DNA from 4 places in the Erwinia sp. AnSW2-5 genome. Region 3 is predicted to be linked to each of the others. Evidence: riboswitches for the same ligand, from Rfam matches in the RefSeq annotation. Region 3 holds a riboswitch; each other region holds the start of a gene.
What was found. Region 3 has a riboswitch for thiamine pyrophosphate ahead of thiM (hydroxyethylthiazole kinase). Riboswitches for the same ligand answer to the same signal wherever they lie in the genome.

Region 1 (4,590 bases), on a different contig from region 3:
TGGCAGTGTTGCGACGGCCAGCCTCAGGAAACCACGCTTAGCGATCTGGCGGTACAGCTCAGCTGTTCACGGCGACATATGCGTAACCTGCTGAATGCAATGCAGGATCAGGGCTGGCTGGAGTGGCAGGCAGAGGCAGGACGCGGTAAACGTTCCCGCCTCACCTTCCGTTACACCGGGCTGGCGTTACAGCAGCAGCGGGCAGAGGACTTACTGGAACAGGACCGCATTGACCAGCTGGTGCAGCTGGTGGGAGATAAAAACCGCGTCCGTCAGATGCTGCTCTCCCATTTAGGCCGCAGTTTCCGCCAGGGGAAACACATTCTGCGCGTGCTCTACTACCGCCCGCTGCTGAATCTGCTGCCCGGTACGCCGCTACGCCGCTCGGAGACGCACCTCGCGCGGCAAATCTTCAACGGGCTGGCACGGATAAATGAGGAAAACGGGGAAATCGAGCCGGACATTGCCCACCACTGGCAACAGATCTCCCCGCTGCACTGGCGGTTTTTTTTGCGCCCGGCCATCCACTTTCATCACGGTCGTGAGCTGGAGGTCGAGGACGTCATTGCCACGCTTGAGCGCTTAAAAGAGCAACCGCTGTTCAGCCACCTCGAACGGATTGAATGCCACACACCCTGGACGCTGGATATCCATCTCAGCCAGCCGGATAACTGGCTCCCCTGGCTGCTGGGCAGCGTCAGTGCCATGATCCTGCCGAAGGAGTGGCCGCATATGCGTAACTTTGCGCGTCAGCCGGTGGGCACCGGAGCCTACGAGGTGGAACGCAACCAACACAGTCAGCTGCGCATTGCCGCTTTTGATGACTACTTTGGCTATCGTGCGCTGATCGATGAGGTCAATATCTGGGTGCTGCCGGAGATCAGCGACGAACTGGTCTACTCCGGTGTCAAACTGCAAAGCGAAAGCACCGATGAGAAATCTGAAGAGAGTCGCCTGGAAGAGGGCTGCTATTTCCTGATGTTTGACCAGCGTTCGGCGCACGGACGTAACGAGCAGCTGCGCCGCTGGATCAGCACCATTTTCAACCCTATCGCCCTGTTGAACCACAGTGGCATTGCCTATCAGCGCTACTGGTTCCCGGCCTACGGCCTGCTGCCGCGCTGGCATCATCGCCGCGATATGGCGATTGCCGAGAAACCTGCCGGGCTGACCTCGCTGACCATCACCTGGTACAGCGATCATATTGAACACCAGGGCATCGCCAACGCGCTCGGGCCAATCCTCGCCGCGCACGGTGTTGAGTTGATCACGCAGGAAATCGATTATGAAAGCTGGTATCGCGGCGAAGCCGAAAGCGATATCTGGCTGGGCAGCGCTAACTTTACCCTGCCGCTGGAGTTCTCCCTGTTTGCCCTGCTGTATGAGATCCCGCTGATGCACCACTGCGTGCCCACCGACTGGGAAAGCGACGCACGCGCATGGCGCGAGCAGAAGCTCCCGCTGGCCGACTGGAGCAAGCAGCTGATTGAGAGCAACTTCCTGCACCCGCTGTTCCACCACTGGCTTCTGCTGCACGGACAGCGCAGTATGCGCGGGGTACGCATGAACACGCTGGGCTGGTTCGACTTTAAATCAGCCTGGTTCGCCCCACCCGAATCATGACGCTTTCGTAACAAAGACGAAACCACTAGAATGAGCCGTTCTCAACGGGGTGCGGAAACCCTGCAGTGCCGGATCTATGCCTGCGCAGCGCGTTTTCGCTGAGATAAAACCCGTCGAACCTGACCCGGATCATACCGGCGTAGGGATTTGAGAGTGTCACTGACTCAGATCCTTTGCGCATACCTTCAAGGAACGCAAAGTGTTGAAAAAATATTTACCCCTGCTGGTGCTGTTTTCCCTGCCTGCCCTCGCAGCCAAAGAGACCCTGACGGTTTACACCTACGACTCCTTCTCTGCCGAGTGGGGACCGGGGCCTGCCATCAAGAAAGCTTTTGAAGCCCAGTGCAACTGTGAACTGAAATTCGTGGCGCTGGAAGACGGCGTATCGTTGCTAAACCGGCTGCGCATGGAAGGCAAAAACAGCAAAGCGGACGTGGTGCTGGGATTAGATAACAACCTGCTGGATGCGGCAGAAAAAACCGGACTGTTCGCCGCCTCAAACACCGACACCTCCCACAGTACCGTTCCCGGCGGCTGGAAGAACACCACGTTTGTCCCTTATGACTACGGCTGGTTTGCCTTTGTTTATGACAAAACCAAACTGCAAAACCCACCGAAAAGCCTGAAAGAACTGGTAGAGAGCGACCGCCCGCTGAAAGTGATCTACGAAGATCCGCGCACCAGCACCCCAGGCCTTGGCCTGCTACTGTGGATGCAGCAGGTGTTTGGCGATAAAAGCCCGGAAGCCTGGCAGAAGCTGGCAAAGAAAACCGTAACCGTCACCAAAGGCTGGAGCGAGGCGTATGGCCTGTTCCTCAAGGGTGAAAGCGACATGGTGCTCAGCTATACGACCTCCCCCGCTTATCATCTGATTGAAGAGAAGAAAGATCAGTACGCCGCCGCCAACTTTAGCGAAGGCCACTATTTGCAGGTGGAAGTCGCCGGTCAACTGAAGGCCAGCAAGCAGCCGAAGCTGGCACAGCAGTTTATGCAGTTTGTGATGACTAAACCGTTCCAGGATACCATCGCCACCGGCAACTGGATGTACCCGGCCATCAGCACCACGCTGCCTGCGGGCTTCACTACCCTGACCGTACCCACCACCTCATTGCAATACAGCCCACAGGATGTGGCCACACAGCGCAGCAGCTGGATCAGTGCATGGCAACGCGCCGTCAGCCGCTAATTCCCGGCTGGTTAGTGCCCGGCTTGCTGGCCGCGCTGCTGTTGGTCAGCGTGGCCTCGCTGGCGTTTTTTGCCCTGTGGCAGAATGCGCCCGCGACCGACTGGCGCGGCCTTTGGCAGGATAGCTATCTGTGGCACGTGCTGCGCTTCTCCTTCTGGCAGGCACTGCTCTCTACGCTGCTCTCGGTGCTCCCGGCGATCCCGCTGGCCCGCGCCCTGTACCGCCGCCGCTTCCCTGGCCGCAGCACGCTACTGCGGTTGTGTGCCATGACGCTGGTGTTGCCGGTACTGGTGGCGGTATTTGGCATTCTCAGCGTATATGGCCGCAGCGGCTGGCTGGCGCAGCTGTGCGCCCTGCTTGGCATCGACTACACATTCTCGCCGTATGGCCTGCAAGGCATCCTGCTGGCCCACGTCTTTTTCAACCTGCCGCTGGCCACCCGCCTGCTGCTCCAGGCACTGCAACAGATCCCCGGCGAACAGCGGCAGATTGCCGCGCAGCTTGGTCTTCGTGGCTGGGCGCATTTTCGCATCGTTGAATGGCCGTGGCTGCGGCGCCAGATCCTGCCCGCCGCCGCGCTAATCTTTATGCTGTGCTTTGCCAGCTTTGCCACTGTGCTGTCGCTGGGCGGCGGTCCGCAGGCAACCACCATTGAGCTGGCTATCTTCCAGGCACTGAGTTTCGATTACGATCCCGGGCGCGCGGCCTTGCTGGCGCTGTTACAGATGCTGTGCTGTCTGGGCCTGGTGATGCTCAGCCAGCGCCTGAGTAAAGCGATCCCGGCGGGCAGCGACAGCCTCGGCGGCTGGCGCAATCCGCAGGACAGCGGCCGCGCCCTGGTGCTGGATTCGTTGCTGATCGCCGCCGTATTACTGCTGATCCTGCCACCGCTGCTGGCCGTGGTGACCGACGGGCTGAATCAGGGGTTCAGCACGGTACTGCGTCAGTCAGCACTGTGGCAGGCGATGTTAACCTCCCTGCGTATTGCGCTGGGGGCGGGGATCCTCAGCGTCGTGCTGACAATGATGCTGCTGTGGAGCAGTCGTGAGCTGCGTCTGCGGCAGCGCCCACTGTGGGGGCAAACGCTGGAAATGAGCGGCATGCTGATCCTCGCGATGCCGGGGATTGTGCTGGCGACCGGCTTTTTCCTGTTACTTAATCAGACCGTCGGGCTGCCCGAGTCAGCGGAGGGGATTGTCATCGCCACCAATGCGCTGATGGCCGTTCCCTATGCGATGAAAGTGCTGGAAAATCCGCTGCGCGATATTGCCGGGCGTTATAACCTGCTGTGCCTGTCGCTGGATATTCGCTGCTGGAACCGCCTGAGGCTGATTGAGCTGCGCGCGCTGAAACGCCCGTTAGCACAGGCGCTGGCCTTTGCCTGCGTCTTGTCGATTGGTGATTTTGGCGTGGTGGCGCTGTTCGGTAATGAAAACTTCCGCACCCTGCCTTTTTACCTTTATCAGCAGATAGGATCGTATCGCAGCAGCGACGGTGCCGTCACCGCGCTGTTACTGCTGCTGCTCTGTTTCCTGCTGTTTACCCTGATTGAAAAACTGCCGGGGCGCCATGTTAAACCTGACTAATCTGACTTATCTGTATCACCACCTGCCGATGCGCTTTACCTTCAGCGTGCAGGCGGGCGAACGCCTGGCGATCCTCGGCCCCAGCGGGGCGGGAAAAAGCACCTTACTGAGCCTGGTCGCCGGGTTTCTGCCGGTGAAAAGTGGTGAACTACAGCTGAACGGCAGCGAACATCGCGACAGCGCGCCCGCGCAACG
Region 2 (4,590 bases), on a different contig from region 3:
GCAGGGCGATCGTTGCCGTGCCCGTGCAGCCCGACGCGTTCCAGCAGATAATCGGCCCAGGCGGCATCCACCTTCTCCCCGCGCAGACGCGCCCCCAGCGTGATGTTGTCGCTGATCGACAGCCACGGATAGAGCAGGTCTTTCTGCCCCATATAGGCGATGCGCCCAGGCAGTGGCAGACCATCGCTGCCGCAGACGCTGCCGGACGTTGGTGCTGCCAGCCCGGCGATAATCTTCAGCAGGCTGGTCTTGCCGCTGCCGCTGGTCCCCAGCAGGGCAACAAAGCGCCCGGCCGGGATATCAAAACTGAGGCGGTCGAAAATCTGGCGCGGGCCGAAGCACAGCGTCAGATCGCGCACCTCAATGCCGGGAGGGTTCATGCGCTTTGTACCGCATTCAGCCCCATCTGCCAGAACGCCGACTCCAGGCGCGTGGCAGTGGTGAAGATCGCCGACAGTTCGCTGAAGCGGCTTTCGGCACCGCGCTGCTGACCGACGGTTTCCAGTAAACTGAGGGCAGCGCGAACGCCGTTCAGATAATCAGGATCGCCGTAGTTGCGGATCCACGACGCGTAAGGGCTGCCTTCCAGCACCGTGTCAGGGGCATTGAGCAGGCGCAGGCCAATCTCCGCGTAACCCGCCACGCACGGCAGCAGCGCCACCAGCAGATCCAGCGCATCGCCCGAGTGACCGATATCCAGCACGTAACGGGTGTAATTCATGGTCTCCGCCGCCTCCGGCTCCTGCATCATCTGCGCTTCGCTCAGCCCCCAGTTTTCGCAGTAACCGACATGCAGCGGCAGCTCTGCCACGATGGCATTCAGCGAGGCGGTCGCGGCACGCATTTCCGGCAGCGTGCGCAGCTTGCTTACCAACAGCGCATAAGCGCGGGCAAAGTGGATCAGGAACAGATAGTCCTGCGTCAGATAACGACGAAAGGCGTTTTCGGGCAATGTGCCGCGTGAGAGTTGTTGAATAAACGGGTGCGCAACATAGTCCTGCCAGTCGTTCCCCGCCTGCTGGCGTAAACGGCCGTACAGACCCTGGCTGAAATCAACTGACTGAATGGTTTTAGACACTGAATCCCCTCACTTAAGTGGAGATCCGGGCACGCGGAGGTGTGAACAGGGCAGAAGTCACTGCCAACCCGTCCCTTCGCTGGCATGACCCAGATCAGGTTCAAAGGGTTCGGTTTTCACCATCTCAGCCCGTTACAGGACACCCCTCGGAGGGCTCTTTTATACGGGATTTCATTTTTCATTACAATCCACCCGCCATACTTCGAGCCGCAGATGCGTTGGCTGCACCCGCTCACCCCAGTCACATAGTCATCTATGCTCCTGGGGACTTGCGGACTTGCCGCCTTCCTGCACCTCGAATTATTTTGGGTATATACTGCTAATCAATCGTCATTTGTTTCACCCCACAGGAAAACCCCATGAAAAGTATTGGATTTCTCTCTTTCGGCCACTGGACGCCGTCGCCGCAGTCCGGTACCCGTTCGGCTGCCGATGCGCTGTTGCAGTCGATTGATCTGGCGGTTGCCGCTGAAGAACTCGGCGCAGACGGTGCCTATTTCCGCGTGCACCACTTTGCCCGCCAGTTAAGCTCACCGTTCCCGCTGCTGGCCGCCGTCGGGGCAAAAACCAGCCGTATTGAGATCGGCACCGGGGTGATCGATATGCGCTACGAGAACCCGATGTATATGGCGGAAGATGCCGGTTCTGCGGATCTGATCTCCGGTGGGCGTTTACAGCTGGGGATCAGCCGGGGTTCCCCTGAGCAGGTGATCGACGGCTGGCGCTATTTTGGCTACCAGCCAGCGGAAGGTGAGAACGAGTCTGATATGGCGCGCCGCCACACCGAAGTGCTGCTGGATATGCTGCGTGGCGAAGGGTTTGCCAAACCGAACCCGCAGCCGATGTTCCCGAACCCGCCGGGCATGCTGCGCGTGGAGCCGTTCTCTGAAGGGCTGCGCGACCGCATCTGGTGGGGAGCGGGTTCCAATGCCACCGCCGTCTGGGCAGCGAAGCTGGGTATGAACCTGCAAAGTTCAACCCTGAAAGATGATGAAACCGGTGAACCCTTCCATATCCAGCAGGCGGCTCAGATCCGCGCCTACCGCGAAGCCTGGAAAGCCGCCGGGCATACGCGCACCCCGCGCGTTTCGGTGAGCCGCAGTATTTTTGCGCTGGTGAATGATATGGACCGTGCTTACTTTGGCAACAGCGGCAAAGAAGGGGACAAAGTGGGTTACCTCGATGAGAAAACCCGCGCCATCTTTGGCCGCAGCTATGCCGCCGAGCCGGACCAGCTGATCAAGCAACTGGCGCAGGATGAAGCGATTGCTGAAGCCGACACGCTAGTGTTAACCGTGCCGAACCAGTTGGGCGTGGATTACTGTGCGCACACTATTGAGGCGATCCTCAAGCATGTAGCACCGGGCCTGGGCTGGCGCGAATAGTCGGGCAATGAAATGAAAAGGCTCACCCATTATCCGGGTGAGCCTTGTTTATGCTCTCTGCCAGTCAGCGTTAAAACGCTATCCACTCTTCCTCAGCGGCTTTAGTTTTTTTGGCCGGAGTGAGGAGGTGCCTTTCACTTTCCGTTTCGACAACGACCTGCCCATTATGCACCGCGCTGGCGTTGATCTTAAAGATGGCAACCATTTCACTCAGCTTCTGCGCCTGCCGCTCAAGAGAAAGGGCTGCGGCGGAGGATTCCTGAACCAGAGAGGTGTTCTTTTGGGTGGTTGAGTCCATCTCTGTTATCGCGACGCTGATCTGTTCTATGCCCTGACGTTGTTCGTTCGAGGCGGTAGAAATCTCATCCATAATCTGGCTGACATGACTGACGGAAGTGACGATATCTTCCATGCTTTCACCCGCTTTGCTGACCAAATCAGTGCCAATGCTGATACGCGTGACGGACTCGTTGATCAGTGATGCTATCTGTTTTGCCGCATCCGCACTGCGCTGCGCCAGCGTTCTGACTTCACCGGCCACCACGGCAAAACCTCGTCCCTGCTCACCGGCTCTGGCGGCTTCGACGGCGGCATTCAACGCCAGGATATTGGTCTGGAAAGCAATGCCGTTAATCACACTGATAATTTCAGTAATTTCCTGTGAGCTGGCGGCAATACCATTCATGGTGCTGATAACCTCACTGACGATCTGCCCTCCTTTACTGGCATGATTGCTGGCGCTGGCAGCAATTTTGCTGGCCTGCAAAGTATTCTCTGCGTTGAGATGCACCGTTGAGGTTAGTTCTTCCATGCTGGCGGCGGTTTCTACTACGGCAGCGGACTGTTGCTCCGTTCTGGAGGCTAAATCCGTATTACCTGCCGCAATCTGTGAGGAAGCACTGGCTAAGTGGCTGACACTTTCACGTATGCCAGAGATCATATCGCATAACTGTGTGTTCATCACCTCCATGGTTTCCGTCAGCTCACCCAGCTCATCTTTTGAGGTCGGGGTAATATGGGCGGTCAGATCGCCACTGGAGATACGCTGAGCCAGCGCAAGGTTTTCACTCACCGGGCGCGTAATCTTGCGTGTAATCGTCCAGGCCGTCACCAGGCCGATAATGACGGCCAGCAAGGAAAGGACACTAATCAGCATTATCGTGCTGGCAATCAGCTGATTGTTATACTCATCCTGCATCTCTATCAATCTGGTGGTGGCCTTTTTCAGGCTATCCCCCCCCGCGCTTATGAGGTCAGCTGATAACTGGGTTTCCCTGGCGGCAGATAAATACTTTTCTGCACTAACGTGAAAATCCTCATAGCGATTCCAGGCAGGTATTAACAACGCTTTTGCGGCCTCCGGCAACTGAGCCATGCTGGCTTTATAGAGTGAATAAGATTCACCGTATATCGCATCAAAGTCTGACGCATTTTCGGGGGTATAGCGTGTCATCAGCATGCTGCCAGCCCGACTGAGGCGCAAAAATGACGAGAGTAAATCAACCATCTGTTTCTGCGACTCATCAGGAATCGTATTCAGCAGGTCATGATGCAGTTCGGTCAGGAAATGCTTATCATTGCTCTGGTGCAGATTTTTAGCCAGTTGAAGGCTGTAGCGGTTTTTATTGTAATAATCCGTTCTTAACTGGTCATAGCGTTGAAGGCTCACGACCAGCTGTTCGAATCCTTCCTGGGTTTTTCCATGCCAGGTAAATTTGCTGGCATCATTGATCAACGCATGCATTGACTGTATTGCGTCGTCATTTTTCTGCAATATTTTATCATCACCGGTATGCATATAAATCAGCCTGCTTTGCCTGGCGGTATCCAGAAAATTCCCAATATTACTGGTTAGTGTGGTTTTCACTGAGTTTCGTTCTATTGTTTTTAACTCATAGATGCTGAAACCTGATATGAAAATAATGATAAGAATTAACAGTGTAAATCCTGAAAAAAGCTTCTTACCTATAGGTAAGTCATTGAATTTGAAATTAATCATATTAAGTCCGTTTTTTAAATAATAATGATATTCAAGGAAATCGTTGCTATTTTTGGCAATGATTTTGCTTCAGGATGTATATCGGCAAGGCGAGGGTTTTCATTAATTAAGAGTAAATAAGGTGAGCG
Region 3 (4,590 bases):
AAAAGAGAGTCAGCTTCTTTGCCCAATAACTGTACGATGTCCGTCATGATAACTCCTGTTAAAATGTGAGGGGGCCATCAGATGGCCCGCTGGTCAGTTTCTCTGACCTCAACAGGGTGGACCCAAAACCGTCATTAAGGCAAATTGCTGACTCCATTTTTCAGAACGAACCGCACTAAAAAGCGCAGATCAGCGTGGTCACCACCATTGATGAAAATGATGCACCGGGCCGTGCCCGTGGCCAACTTCCAGCGAGTCCGCCTGCTCAAGCGCCCCTTGCAACCAGTGTTTGGCCGCCTGAACCGTGGAGACCCAGTCGTCATGTCGCGGACGCAGTGCCGCCAGCGCCGCCGATAGCGAACAGCCCGTACCGTGCGTATTGCGCGTATGAATACGAGGCGCAGTAAACCGCTGCTCCCGCTGGCGGGTAAATAGCCAGTCCGGGCTTTCCGATTCGCTGAGATGCCCGCCCTTCATCAGTACCGCCTGGCAACCCAGCGCCAGCAGCGCCCTGCCCTGTTCACGCATCTCAACCTCATCGCGCGCCGGATCGCAGCCCAGCAGCGCGGCAGCTTCCGGCAGATTAGGCGTAATCAGGGAGACCTGCGGTAACAGACATTCGCGCAGGGTGGCGACCGCCTCAGCGGAGAGCAGCGGATCGCCGCTTTTTGCCAGCATCACCGTATCCAGCACCACCCAGGGCACCAGGGTGTGTTTCAGCCGTTCAGCCACCACCTCAACGATGGCGCTCTCGGCGAGCATGCCAATTTTGATGGTATCGATGCGCACATCCGACAGCACGGAATCCAGCTGCGCAGCAACGAACGCCGGTTCAATGCGATAGACCGACTGCACGCCCGTGGTATTCTGTGCCACCAGCGCGGTGATCACGCTGGTGCCATAAGCCCCCAGCGCAGAGAAGGCTTTCAGGTCGGCCTGGATCCCGGCGCCACCGCTCGGGTCCGTCCCGGCAATGGTCATGGCGTTAACCCGTTTCATACCCGCGCCTCCGGGTTCAGTTGATACAGTGCATCGAGGAACGCGGGGATAAAGCTACCCGGTCCCTGCGCTGCGGCGGCTGCGCGCTCTCCCGCCAGCGCCACCACGCGGCAAGCGCTGGCGACATGCACCAGGCGGTCACCCGGCAGCGCGGCAAACCCGGCCACCACCGCGGACAACGCACAACCGGTGCCGACCACGCGGGTCATCAGCGGGGACCCGCCGCTGACGCTGAGCGTGCGCACGCCATCGGTGACAAAATCCACGTCTCCGGTCACGGCCACCACCGCGCCCGTTTCAGCCGCCAGTACTTCGGCTGCCTGCAATGCCGCCGTTGACGCATGCTGGCTGTCAACGCCGCGCCCGCTGACCGCCTGTTTTGCCAGTGCCATAATTTCCGACGCATTGCCGCGTATCGCAGCAGGTTTCAGTAGCAGGAGTTGATGACAGAAGGTGGTACGGAAATCCAGAGCACCAACCGCCACCGGATCTAATGTCCAGCCCCGTCCGGCGGCATTAGCCGACTGAACGGCGGCCAGCATCGCCTCACTGCGGCTGCGGGTCAGCGTACCGACGTTCACCAGCAGCGCATCGGCAATGGCACTGAACTGCACGGCTTCGTCTGCATCGATCACCATCGCCGGGGAAGCCCCCAGCGCCAGCAGCACGTTGGCGGTAAAGGTCTGTACCACGTCGTTGGTCATACAGTGGATCAGGGGGGATTGCTGTTGAAACAGCGTCAGGGAATGGGCAACATCAGCGTGGCTCAGGTGTTCAGGTTGGATCATGTTTGCTCCCAACCGGCGATCAAGAAGGCGATGCCGGTCGGGCATCTGACTTCCCTACGCTGGCATTATCCAGTTCAGGTTATGCGGGTTTGTCTCAGCCGGTTCCGGTTAAGGAAGGGCACCCCGAGTCATTAATCGTTTTTTGTTCTCAGTTATGCACTGAGAGAGCGACAGAATAAGGGAGCAGCAGCGGGGTTGTAAACTCATTTGCCCACCCTAGCCCTGCTCCGACACTAACAGCGCCAGGGTATCCGGCTCCAGCGCTTTGAAGATATGTTCGCGATCGGCGGGATAACAGATGTAATCGCCAGGTTCCAGCGTTTCAGGGGACTCTTTCGGTCCCACCAGCGCCCGCCCCTGGGTGACAATAATATGCTCCACAGATCCAGCAAGATGCGGCTGCGACAGGCGCTCAGTACCCGGCTCGGCCATTAACAGATAGATATCACGGCGTGCGCCCGGCGGGCAGCTGGCCAGCAGGATCGCCTGATAGTCCGCTTCTCCGGCTGAGACCTTCATCCCTTCCCCGCGCCGTATCACCTGGGTCTGATTACCTGCCGGTTCGAGCAATTTCGCAAACGGAATATTTAAGGCCACGCACAGCGCCCATAACGTTTCCAGGCTGGGGTTGCCGTTGCCCGCTTCCAGCTGCGAAAGCGTTGATTTGGCGATATTTGCTCGTCTGGCGACTTCAGCCAGCGAAAGCCCGGCCAGCGTGCGTTCCCGAATCAAACTGTGTGCAATTATCGCAATGGGCTGTGTCATCTCTCACCTGGTCGTTCGTTAAAACGAACGAAACGTTCGTGTTGACCCAAGTTTACTCTGCGTTCATTATAATGGCAATTTTGTTCGCCATGGTAAAACGCTTATGATTGCCCGTCATTTTCCATCGCTCAGTGCGGATACGCGCAAAGCCATTTATCTGATCTGCCTGGCGGTTGGCGTGGTCGGCATCTCTTATGGCTCTCTGGCAACCGCCTATGGCTTCCCGCTGTGGGTGCCGCTGTTCTCCAGCCTGTTTGTGCTGGCGGGGGCTTCCGAGTTTATGTTTATTGCCATCATCGCTGGCGGCGGAAATCCACTGGCGGCTGCCGTGGCCGGGCTGCTGGTTAACGCGCGGCACTTTCCTTTTGGCATTGCGGTGCGCGATCTGGTCGGCTCGCGCCTGTCTTCGCTGCTCGGGTGCCATATTATGAATGACGAAAGTGTGGTGTTTGGTCTGTCACAATCCAGCGCGCAGCAGCGCAAAGCCGCCTTCTGGCTGTGTGGCCTCGGCGTGGCCTTTGTCTGGCCGATGGGGGCGCTGCTGGGCAGCGTGATGGGGAAGTTTCTGCCCAATACGCAGGCCATCGGGCTTGATGCGGTGTTTCCCGCCATCATCCTGACGCTGGTGCTTCCGGCACTGAAATCGCGCATCACATTGACGCGCGCCTCCTGCGGTGCCGCGCTGTCGCTGCTGACGGTTCCCTTTACACCTGTTGGGTTACCCGTGCTGTTCTCCCTGGCAGGCCTGCTGGCGAGGAGGAAATAATGCCAGACACCACACTGATTATCGGCGGTATTGTGATGCTGGCCGCAGGCACCTGGCTGATGCGATTTGCCGGGGCCACGCTGGGTAACCGTATGGCGCTGTCTGAAAATGCGCGCAAGCTCTTGTCCGATGCGGCCACCACGCTGCTGTTTGCGGTGGCGCTGGGAAACACCTTTTACGAAGGTGTCCAGTTTGCGGGCATCGCACGGGTGGCCGGTGTGGCTGTGGCGCTACTGCTCGCCTGGCGTCAAACCCCGCTGATCCTGGTGATCCTCGCTGCGGCACTGGTGACCGCCCTGTTGCGCTTAGCCGGGATCCCCTGACGCATAACTGTACGTTATTTTATTCATCAAAGATGACGTGTTTGCGATAAACTCGGCGCCGTTGCCACCCGGCGTTTATGTTGCAGGCGTTTCCCCATGAAAAAAGTTTCCCCCATGAATATCCGTCTTTTTACCGAAGCGGATCGACCATTCTTACGCACGCTGTTTCTTGCCTCGCGCAAAGCCAACTGGACCTGGCTGGATGACAGTCAATGGCAGTTAGAGGATTTCGACCGGGTGACGCGGGGCGAGCGCGTGCTGGTGGCGGAAGAAGACGGCCACCGCATCGGATTTGCCGCTGTCCTGGATAACGATAATTTCCTGCACAGCCTGTTTATCGACCCGGACTGGCAGGGCAGCGGCGCAGGCAGTGCATTATTGCAGGCGGTGCAAAACAGCTTTACCTCCACCGGCGCACTCAAATGTCTGGCGGAAAACCTGCAGGCGCAGCTGTTTTATAAAAAGCACGGCTGGCGTGTGGTGGCCGAAGGCGAAAGCGACCAGGGCGAATATCTGCTGATGCACTACGTGCTGTAACGGCAAATACCGCACTCGTCGGCGCCGCGATTGAGCTGACCGGTTCAGCCGGGCTGATCCCACAGGTTTACAGCGCCTGGCTGGCGATTATGGGCTGTACGTTGCTGCGTCTGATTTCACTAAAATACACAATCGGCTTGCCGTCGATTAAACACAACGGATTATAATGGTGTTTTAGCACTGAAAATGGCCGTAGCAGATGACAAGCAGACCCCCTCATGAGCAGGCAGGCGTAAGTGTACGTGCATACGATATGCTGCAATATCTGATGCGTATCGCGCGCGGTGACCGTTCGTTTACCATTCAGGACACCCTGCTTAACCATCGTTGCAATGTCACACCGGACAATGATTTCACGTTGATTACTCAGCTTTTCGACGGCGGGAAAATTGATTTTGATTATTCGATGGTG
Region 4 (4,590 bases), on a different contig from region 3:
GGCGCAGCAATGCGCGCAGATATCGATCGTTCTTCAGTTCACTCATCACGGGACTCTCTCACCATACAGGCTGCTAGTGTAACATTTATTGGAATTGACGATGATTGACCACTCGAAAAATTGAGCTAACTAAGCTCGTCCTTCCCCGAATATCCCGTGAGCAAAGACCGGGGAAAGAGAGAATTCAGCGAAATAACAACGGTTTTAGCTTATTTTAATTGCCAACCAGCACATTTTTTTCTGGTGAACTATCGACTTTTCCCCGCATATTTTCAACAGCGACAAGCGAAGGTGAATTGTCGCCCATCGTGCCCATCCGTTTTTTCTCTTTCTTCTCCGCCACCAGCTGCGACTCCTCAATCTGATGAGAGTTTCCTATAAATACGCCACCTTTCTCAATGGAGAACTCGGTGGCGAACACCTCACCTTCAATTCTGCCACGCGACATAATAATGACTGTTTTGGCATAACAGCTTCCTTTCAGCAGGCCATTGACCACCAGCTTAACGGACCTTACTGTCCCTATGACCTGACCTTCCTTACCAATCTGCGCTATTTTCTGGCTGGTCAGATCGCCTTCGACAACGCCATTGATTGAAATATTGTTTTCATTGGTTATTTCACCCCGTAATACTGTACCAATAGAGATGAGTGTTTCTTTCGTATTAGTGTCATCATACGAAGGGGGAAGTGGCGGAACATTTTGTTCCAGCTTGACCGGTGAGGATAATTTATCACTGGATTTAGGCTCTGCATTGCGATTGAAATTAAACATTTTTTTAACCGTCCTTGTTTTGTATAGAAAGGGGATGGCTAGCAGCATAATCAGGCATGCCATAACACCCAGAGAGATGAATAAAGTCGTTCTGATTGATAGTACAAAGGCAAGTATACTCATGCCCCAGCAAAACCAGATCCCCCACAGATAACAGTGTTTTTTCGTCTCAGACATTGTATTCACTCACAACGTACGGAACATCATGCAGAAGACTCAAACGCTGACGTCATCATTAAGCTGAAGACGTGATCGAGTCACCTTTATCCAGAAACCATTTCTGGAAAGCAGCACCAAATTAAATAAACGCCAACAGAAAAGAACACCCGTAAGATGAACGGGTGAAAATATCACTCTTTTTTAATAATTTTAATCGAACCACTTTCAATCTGATAAGCGGCCTCGTTTATTGCACGCCATGGTATTTTAATCCCACGAAGATATAAAGTCGTGTTTATTTATATTGTTTGTAATATTCATAGGAATTTATAGCACTCCTGATTCACAGCGCAATGAACCAGGAGAATATATCGCTAAAAAACACTTATTAGAAAAAAATATCCAAAAATGTATTATTCAGCTTCTGCGCGACATATCGCAACGGTGTCTTCAATTAGCCGACGCGCCACCGTTCCTGCCGGCGGTAACTGTGGCAACGCATCATAACGATACCAACCAGCGGACAGCAGTTCTTTAGGGTCAATGTTGATCTCGCCACCCGCATAGTCGGCCATAAACGCCATCATCAGTGACTGGGGGAATGGCCACGGCTGAGAAGAGACATAGCGCAAATTTTTCACACTAATGCTGCTTTCTTCCATCACCTCACGTGCCACCGTTTGCTCAAGGGTTTCCCCCACCTCGACAAAGCCAGCCAATACCGTGAAAATCCCGTTACGATGCCGCGTATGCTGTGCCAGCAGGATCTCTTCGCCCCGGCGGATCGCAACGATGATGCAAGGTGCAATTTGCGGATAGTAACGCTGCCGACAATGCCCGCACAGACATGCCCACTCTGTTTTGCTGTGGTGCATTTCATGGCCACAGTAGCCACACCAGCGGTGTGAACGATAGAATTCTGATAACTGAATACCACGCCCGGCAAGCTGGAACAGGCCCGTCTCTTGATCGAGCAGCTGGCGTAACGATCCCATTTCCTGGGGAAACGTACCGCGGATCAGCCACACCTTTTCGCCCTGCCACTCCCCAATCGGCGCCCCTGATCGCCCTGTCAGACCCAATGAGCCTGCATCACCATGCGGCAGCTCACCTTTTGGTAACCAAATTTTATGTTCCTGGCTGACAACCCACCAGCCAGCGTCTACGCTTAAAATTTCCTGTTCCATCATTTTTCTCATCATCCTCAGCTTAAAGACTGGATTGAGGTCAGACGTTAAAATATAACATTCACGGAGTTGAACATGCTTAACCAGTTAGAAGTCCTCACCGCGCGCGTCGGCGGATGCAGTGAGCTGGTAGACTTCTGCCTGCGCTCACGCAAGCAGTTGCTGGTTACCTATTACCAAATGGCTGGCATTAAGCCTAACAAGGAAACGCTGACGACGCTCGATGAAAACGCGCTGGATACGTTCTGCCAGCATCTGGTGGACTACCTTTCCACTGGCCATTTCACCGTCTACGAACGCTTTATCAAGGAGCTGGAAGGCACAGATCAACTGGCGAAGGCCTCGTTAATCTACCCCTCTTTAAAAGCCAATACCGATCAGATAATGCAGATTTATGATTCGCATCTGGAAACAGCCATTGATGATAATAACTGTGTGGAATTTCAGCGGGTATTATCACAGGTCGGTGAAGCACTGGAGGCTCGATTTACGTTGGAGGATAAATTCATCAAGCTGGCTTTAGAAAAAAACCATGATAATCAGAGCACTGCTAACGCGTGTTCGCTTGCTCGTCCTGCCTGATCCGTTATCAGAATGTGAACTTCTTGTAGTTTCCAAAAAGCCCCTTTATGCTTGAGGGGTTAGGACGAGGCGTACCTTGCCCTTTACAGGATTGAAATACTGGCCTTGTTGCCAGTCAGCCAATCGCCATCTTGTCGGAGTGCCCACAAGGGCTGAGACCGTTAATTCGGGATCCGCGGAACCTGATCAGGTTAGTACCTGCGAAGGGAACAAGAGTAAATCAGCTATTACGGTGTGATACCGTGTTTTTTCACATCGTTCTCATTACTCCCGCCTCCAGGCAAGCAAACTTCCGTTTTATTATCAGGAACTTGCTATGTCTACCGTTGAAAAACCTTTCGTTGGAAAAAAAACTACTCGTCGCGAACAGCGTGCAGAAGCACAGCAGTTTATCGACTCCCTGCAGGGCACCGCCTTTCCCAATTCAAAACGCATTTACCTGACCGGCTCGCAGCCGGATATCCGCGTACCCATGCGTGAAATCCAACTCAGCCCCACTACGGTAGGCGGCAGCCAAGACGAGCCACTGCTGGAAGCGAATGAGCCGATACCCGTCTACGATACCGCCGGCCCTTACGGCGATCCGGCGGCGACGATTGATGTTCACAAAGGGCTGAACCCGCTGCGCAGCAACTGGATCATCCAACGTGGTGATACCGAACAGATTACCGATCTCAGCTCTGCCTACACCCAGCTGCGCCTGGCGGATGAAGGATTGGATCATCTGCGTTTTGACAATGTGCCACGCCCACGTCGGGCGCTGGAAGGCCGCTGTGTCACTCAGATGCACTATGCCAGGCTGGGAGTGATTACCCCGGAAATGGAATACATTGCCCTGCGCGAAAATATGGGGCGGGAGCGAATTCGCGGTGACGTGTTACTGCAACAGCATCCGGGTCATAGCTTTGGCGCACATCTGCCTGACAATATCACTGCCGAGTTCGTTCGCCAGGAAGTGGCCGCAGGCCGCGCCATTATCCCGGCCAATATTAATCACCCGGAATCGGAGCCGATGATTATCGGTCGTAACTTCCTGGTGAAAATTAACGCCAATATCGGCAATTCAGCGGTCAGCTCCTCCATCGAAGAAGAGGTGGAAAAACTGGTGTGGTCAGCGCGCTGGGGAGCCGATACGGTGATGGATCTTTCCACCGGGCGTTATATTCACGAAACCCGCGAGTGGATCCTGCGCAACAGTCCGGTGCCGATTGGTACAGTGCCTATCTACCAGGCACTGGAAAAAGTGAACGGTGTGGCAGAAAATCTTAACTGGGAAATTTTCCGCGACACACTGCTGGAACAGGCTGAACAGGGCGTTGATTACTTTACTATTCATGCCGGTGTGCTGCTGCGCTACGTGCCGATGACGGCCAAACGCCTGACCGGCATCGTTTCGCGCGGCGGGTCAATCATGGCGAAATGGTGCCTGTCTCACCATAAAGAGAGTTTCCTCTATCAGCATTTCCGCGATATCTGTGAGATCTGCGCCGCCTACGATGTGTCGCTGTCGCTGGGCGATGGCCTGCGCCCGGGTTCCATTCAGGATGCCAACGATGAAGCGCAGTTCGCAGAACTGCGCACGCTGGGTGAACTGACCAAAATCGCCTGGGAATATGACGTCCAGGTGATGATTGAAGGCCCTGGGCATGTGCCAATGCAGATGATTCGCGTCAATATGACGGAACAGCTTGAGCACTGTCACGAAGCTCCGTTTTATACGCTGGGACCACTGACGACAGATATTGCCCCGGGTTATGACCATTTTACTTCCGGTATTGGTGCCGCCATGATCGGCTGGTTTGGCTGCGCGATGTTGTGTTACGTGACGCCCAAAGAGCACCTCGGCCTGCCGAACAAAGAGGATGTCAAACAGGGGCTGATTACCTA

Region 1: it holds a riboswitch for thiamine pyrophosphate, as region 3 does, so the genes downstream of both, thiB (thiamine ABC transporter substrate binding subunit) here and thiM (hydroxyethylthiazole kinase) in region 3, are expected to answer to the same signal.
Region 2: it holds a riboswitch for thiamine pyrophosphate, as region 3 does, so the genes downstream of both, ACFL9S_RS11575 (TenA family protein) here and thiM (hydroxyethylthiazole kinase) in region 3, are expected to answer to the same signal.
Region 4: it holds a riboswitch for thiamine pyrophosphate, as region 3 does, so the genes downstream of both, thiC (phosphomethylpyrimidine synthase ThiC) here and thiM (hydroxyethylthiazole kinase) in region 3, are expected to answer to the same signal.

What each region holds. Positions count from the first base shown of each region.
Region 1 covers NZ_JBJGXA010000037.1:22,980-27,569, reverse strand. Annotated here, with positions in the region: gene sgrR (HTH-type transcriptional regulator SgrR) at 1-1,623, shown strand, start outside; TPP riboswitch at 1,659-1,787, shown strand; gene thiB (thiamine ABC transporter substrate binding subunit) at 1,823-2,809, shown strand; gene thiP (thiamine/thiamine pyrophosphate ABC transporter permease ThiP) at 2,785-4,395, shown strand; gene thiQ (thiamine ABC transporter ATP-binding protein ThiQ) at 4,379-4,590, shown strand, end outside.
Region 2 covers NZ_JBJGXA010000012.1:80,906-85,495, forward strand. Annotated here, with positions in the region: gene ACFL9S_RS11570 (ABC transporter ATP-binding protein) at 1-380, opposite strand, end outside; gene ACFL9S_RS11575 (TenA family protein) at 377-1,066, opposite strand; TPP riboswitch at 1,133-1,235, opposite strand; gene ACFL9S_RS11580 (LLM class flavin-dependent oxidoreductase) at 1,438-2,463, shown strand; gene ACFL9S_RS11585 (methyl-accepting chemotaxis protein) at 2,534-4,330, opposite strand.
Region 3 covers NZ_JBJGXA010000011.1:254,085-258,674, reverse strand. Annotated here, with positions in the region: gene fbaB (class I fructose-bisphosphate aldolase) at 1-47, opposite strand, end outside; gene thiD (bifunctional hydroxymethylpyrimidine kinase/phosphomethylpyrimidine kinase) at 199-999, opposite strand; gene thiM (hydroxyethylthiazole kinase) at 996-1,787, opposite strand; TPP riboswitch at 1,822-1,923, opposite strand; gene ACFL9S_RS10525 (helix-turn-helix domain-containing protein) at 2,004-2,552, opposite strand; gene ACFL9S_RS10520 (AzlC family ABC transporter permease) at 2,656-3,318, shown strand; gene ACFL9S_RS10515 (AzlD domain-containing protein) at 3,318-3,641, shown strand; gene ACFL9S_RS10510 (GNAT family N-acetyltransferase) at 3,756-4,178, shown strand; gene ACFL9S_RS10505 (hypothetical protein) at 4,378-4,590, shown strand, end outside.
Region 4 covers NZ_JBJGXA010000006.1:6,991-11,580, forward strand. Annotated here, with positions in the region: gene hemE (uroporphyrinogen decarboxylase) at 1-46, opposite strand, end outside; gene ACFL9S_RS06805 (polymer-forming cytoskeletal protein) at 215-952, opposite strand; gene nudC (NAD(+) diphosphatase) at 1,348-2,121, opposite strand; gene rsd (sigma D regulator) at 2,197-2,703, shown strand; TPP riboswitch at 2,829-2,929, shown strand; gene thiC (phosphomethylpyrimidine synthase ThiC) at 3,020-4,590, shown strand, end outside.